2 regions of the Pseudarthrobacter niigatensis genome follow, and region 1 is predicted to be linked to the other one. Evidence: riboswitches for the same ligand, from Rfam matches in the RefSeq annotation. Region 1 holds a riboswitch; the other holds the start of a gene.
The links. Region 1 has a riboswitch for S-adenosylmethionine ahead of J2T23_RS10910 (bifunctional o-acetylhomoserine/o-acetylserine sulfhydrylase). Riboswitches for the same ligand answer to the same signal wherever they lie in the genome.
Positions count from the first base shown of each region.

Region 2: it holds a riboswitch for S-adenosylmethionine, as region 1 does, so the genes downstream of both, J2T23_RS05735 (DUF1737 domain-containing protein) here and J2T23_RS10910 (bifunctional o-acetylhomoserine/o-acetylserine sulfhydrylase) in region 1, are expected to answer to the same signal.

Region 1 is NZ_JAUSTB010000006.1:115,144-117,334, forward strand. Features, by position in the region: gene J2T23_RS10900 (HNH endonuclease signature motif containing protein) at 1-185, opposite strand, end outside; gene J2T23_RS10905 (VOC family protein) at 509-1,147, opposite strand; SAM riboswitch class IV at 1,308-1,423, shown strand; gene J2T23_RS10910 (bifunctional o-acetylhomoserine/o-acetylserine sulfhydrylase) at 1,467-2,191, shown strand, end outside.
Region 2 is NZ_JAUSTB010000003.1:107,313-109,503, forward strand. Features, by position in the region: gene J2T23_RS05725 (O-succinylhomoserine sulfhydrylase) at 1-518, opposite strand, end outside; gene J2T23_RS05730 (rhodanese-like domain-containing protein) at 519-929, opposite strand; gene J2T23_RS05735 (DUF1737 domain-containing protein) at 926-1,201, opposite strand; SAM riboswitch class IV at 1,215-1,330, opposite strand; gene opgC (OpgC domain-containing protein) at 1,497-2,191, shown strand, end outside.

The sequences.
Region 1 (2,191 bases):
GCAACCTCCAGCCGCTCCAACCGGATCTCATACCGCCGCTGCAACACATCCACACCAGCACCAACACCGAAACCAACATCCAAGCCGGAAGCCAGAGAAGCGTCCTCACGCTCCAGCGCATCCAGGGCAGCAACAGAGGCACGAACACCCTCCAACACCACCCCAAGACCACCGCCGATTCCCATACCCACATCATCCAACGAGGGTCTGACAATTACAGATCAAGCCGGTGCCGCTGCCTGCGCAGGTGAGCCGGTGCACCGAAGCGGGCCGCCGTCGTCGTACGTTTTCGACGCGAAGGTTGCCTGTCGCAGCCCAAATGTGTGGCGCGAAAAAGAGCACGCGTGGCGTAGAAAAAGACGCGACCCTCACTTTGGCGCGGCAGCCGCTTAAATGGATTCGGCCGCCATTGGGTGGTGACGCCGTTGTCACCACCCAATGGCGGCCGAAGTTTGCCCGGGCACAACCCGGGGACCTCCCCGGAGTGGTCCGGGAGGAAGGGGAAGGGTCAGATGGTGACGGCTCCGTTGGCGGTCTCAAAGGTGACCGAGAGGATGCCCGGCGTACCGTGCGGGGCCACCCATTCCACCGCAACGTCCTCGAGCGGCTTCTCCACGGGCTCACCGAGCCACTCGGTGACGCGCGAGGCGGAACCGGCGATGGTCAGGCAGCTCATCTTGAGGTTGCTCTCGTAAGCGTGGGACGGGTGGAGGGAGGGGTCGCCCTCCCACTTGAGCATGTACGGCACCTGGGGATCGGCGATGAGGCCCAGGATGCCAATTTGCTTCCAGACCAGCTCGCGGCCGTCCGGGAACTTGCGGTTGCCGTTCACGGCAGCGCGGCCCAGGCGTTCCTCGAAGGGGGCGAGGTCGTCCACTTCGACGCACCAGCCCATCCAGCCGCCACCGGCAGCGGAGCGGGCACGCACCGCCTGCCCGAACGGTGCCTTGTCCGACGCCGGGTGGTCGAGGACCTCGACGACTTCGAGGTACTTGTGGCCCGCCAGGGGGATGATCATATTCCGGGTTCCGAAGCGGGGGTGTACGCCACCCTTCACTGCCTCAACGCCGAGGGCAGTTGCAATACGTTCGGTAGTGGCCGCGAGGCCATCGTGTTCACAGGCGTAAGAGACGTGATCCATGCGCATGCGAACATCTTGGCACTTTGTGATCGGGCTCTCAGCTAAGGGTACCCTTACTGGCATTTTGGGTGGCCGCCGTCCCTGTCCAAATGCCCCTGGGCCTGCGCCAAGACCATGTTCGTCACAATGCTGTCCGGGCCGGATTGAAGTTCCTAGACTGGGCCCAGGTCATGAGTGCCAGCGCCAAGCCCCGGCTCGCTGGCCGGCAACCCTCCATCCGCGGTGGGGTGCCCCGGGTGAGGACCAGGCTGTCCGGCAATGGCCGGAGAGCAAGCGCGGCCCGTGGTGCTCCCAGCATGCCGGGCCCATGTCATAGGAGACTGAGATGTCCAACGGATGGTCCTTCGAAACCCGCCAGATCCATGCCGGCCAGGAGCCTGACAGCGCCACCGGAGCCCGCGCCCTTCCCATCTACCAGACCACGTCCTTCGTGTTCCCCAGTGCCGAGAGTGCGGCCAACCGCTTCGCCCTGGCCGAACTTGCACCCATCTACACCCGCATTGGCAATCCCACCCAGGACGCCGTCGAGCAACGGATCGCAAGCCTTGAAGGCGGCCTGGCGGCATTGCTGCTGAGCTCCGGCCAGGCCGCGGAGACGTTCGCAGTGCTGAACATCGCCGAGGCAGGCGACCATATAGTGGCCAGCCCCAGTCTTTACGGCGGAACCTACAACCTGTTCGCCCACACGTTGAAGAAGTTCGGCATCTCGGTGACCTTCGTGGCTGATCCTGACAACCTGGACCAGTGGCGCGACGCCGTGCAGCCCAATACCAAGCTCTTCTTCGGTGAGGTGGTGTCCAACCCGCGCCAGGACGTGCTTGATATTGAGGGCATCTCCGAAGTGGCCCACCAGGCCGGCGTGCCCCTGATCGTGGACAACACCCTTTCCACCCCCTACCTGATCCGCCCATTGGAGTGGGGCGCGGACATCGTCATCCACTCGGCCACCAAGTACCTGGGCGGCCATGGCTCGGCCATCGCCGGCGTCATCGTTGATTCCGGCAGGTTCGATTTCGGCAAAGACCCGGAACGGTACCCCGGCTTCAACAC
Region 2 (2,191 bases), on a different contig from region 1:
ACGGCGGCGATGTCGACGATTTCCTGCATGGGGTTGGACGGGGACTCGAAGAAGACGGCGGTGGTGGGCTTGGACAGGGCTTCGCGCCACTGGTCCAGGTCCGGACCGTCCACGAAGACCGTTTCCACACCCCAGCGCGGGAGGATCTCGTTCAGGATCACAAAGCACGAACCGAACAGCGAACGGGCAGCCACCACGCGGTCGCCGGCAGCCAGCAGGGCACCCAGCGCGGTGAACACGGCAGACATGCCCGACGCCGTCGCAAAGCAGGCTTCGGTGCCTTCCAGCAGCCTGAGCCGTTCCTGGAAGGTGGCAACGGACGGGTTGCCGTAGCGGGAGTAGACAAAGCGCTCGTCCTCGCCGGTGAACGCGCGTTCAGCTGCCGCAGCGGATTCGTAGACGAACCCGGAGTTCAGGAAGATGGCCTCGGACGTTTCCTGGAAGTTGGAGCGGTCCAGGCCGCCGCGGACTGCCTGCGTATCGGGGTTCCAGCCGGGGGCGTCTGGGTTGAAGGTCACTTAGTTCTTTCCGAGGTTGGTGGGGAGGCCGCGGTTCTTCCAGCCGTTGACGGTGCGTTCGCCGTAGCGGTCCGGCTCGCCTTCGAAGCCCTCCAGCACGTTGTAGGCCTTAAAACCGGCCTGGGTGGCGGCAGTTGCAGCCGCGATGGACCGCTGGCCGGAGCGGCAGAGGAAGAGCAGTTCCGCCTGGGGATCCTCCGGCGCCTGCGCCTGGAGGTCCTTGACGAAGTCGGGATTGGGGATGCCGCCGGGGAAGGTCCACTGGATGAACAGGGGATCGTTGTCCGTGGCCTTGGTGTCCGGGATGCCGATGTGGGCCCATTCGCCCTCGGTGCGGACGTCCACCAGGATGGCGCCCTGCTCCAGCTTGGCCCATGCTTCCTGGGGCGTCAGGTCTCCGGCGTAGCTCATGCGTGGCCCTCGCCGTCGAAATCGCCTTCAAGGCCGGCGTCGAGCTGGTCCACCGCTGTGGCGACGGCGGCATCGGCTGAGGCGATCGCGGCCGGAAGGACGATTGCCTGCGCCACGATGACGCTGGTGCCGTTGAAAGTAGCTGCCGGGCTGCCGTGCAGCACGTAGCCGTCGGCGAGTGCGGCGGAGATCCGCTCGCAGAATTCACGGGTGTCCGCGCCGGTTATCAGGCGGTAGGACAGTCTTTCGTCAAGGGCGGGTGCGTCGGACACGACGGATCTCCTTCTCTCACGCTTGCAGCTCGAATCGGTCGATATGCCGAGTATTCACCTGAGGCACCCCGCCGCGAAAGGGAGGGTTGCCGACCGGCAAGTCAGGGCTTGGCGCCGGTACTCATTACTCCCCAAAAACGTAACACCTGCCGCGCCAAGCCGCATCGCCGACGTCGTCATGTTCCGTCATTGAGCTGCCCGCCATGCGGCACGTAGCCTGCTGCGGACCGATAAGGTTCATACCGGGGGCGCCGCCCCGTATCCAGAGCAATGAGTACCGGGGGTCCTTGTCAGCATGCGGGCACACGTATCGCACCACCGCGCCGCCATCCGGCGTAACCGGCCGCGCTCCGCCGCGGCCTTCCTGGCCGCGGTTCTCATCGCCCTCCTGGCAGTGGTGGCCCCGGCAGCCCCGGCGCAGGCGGCCGGCCCCGCGCCGGACAAGGGCAAACCCTGGCTGGGGGCGGTCCTCGAATGGGGTGAGGATACCGCCGCGGGCTTCAGCGACCGGCTGGGCGCAACCCCGGCGCTCTACGGCCATGACATCACCATGCCCTACCGCGAATCCGAGCGGAATGACATCGGGGGCTTCCTGCAGCAGACCGCAGCGAAGGGCGCCCACGCCATGCTCACGGTCAAGCCGTCCGTGCCGCTGGACCAGCTCGGCGCCGCGGAGGCGGAAGCGTTCGCAGCGCAGGTGCGCGACCTGACCGCGGGATTCAAGGGCCAACTGCTGGTCCGCTTTGCCCCCGACATGAACGCCAGCTGGGTGGCCTGGGGCCAGCAGCCGGCTGCGTACCGGCAGGCTTTCCAAGCGGTGTCGGCAGCCTTCAGGAAGGACGACGGCGGCCGGGCCACCATGGTGTGGGCGCCCTACCTGGGGAAGGACTACCCCTTCGACCGGAACCGGAATGCGCCACAGCCGGGAAGCGACGGGTTTTCCCTCCTGGATACAAATGGGGACGGAACCTGGAACGGGAGCGACAGCGC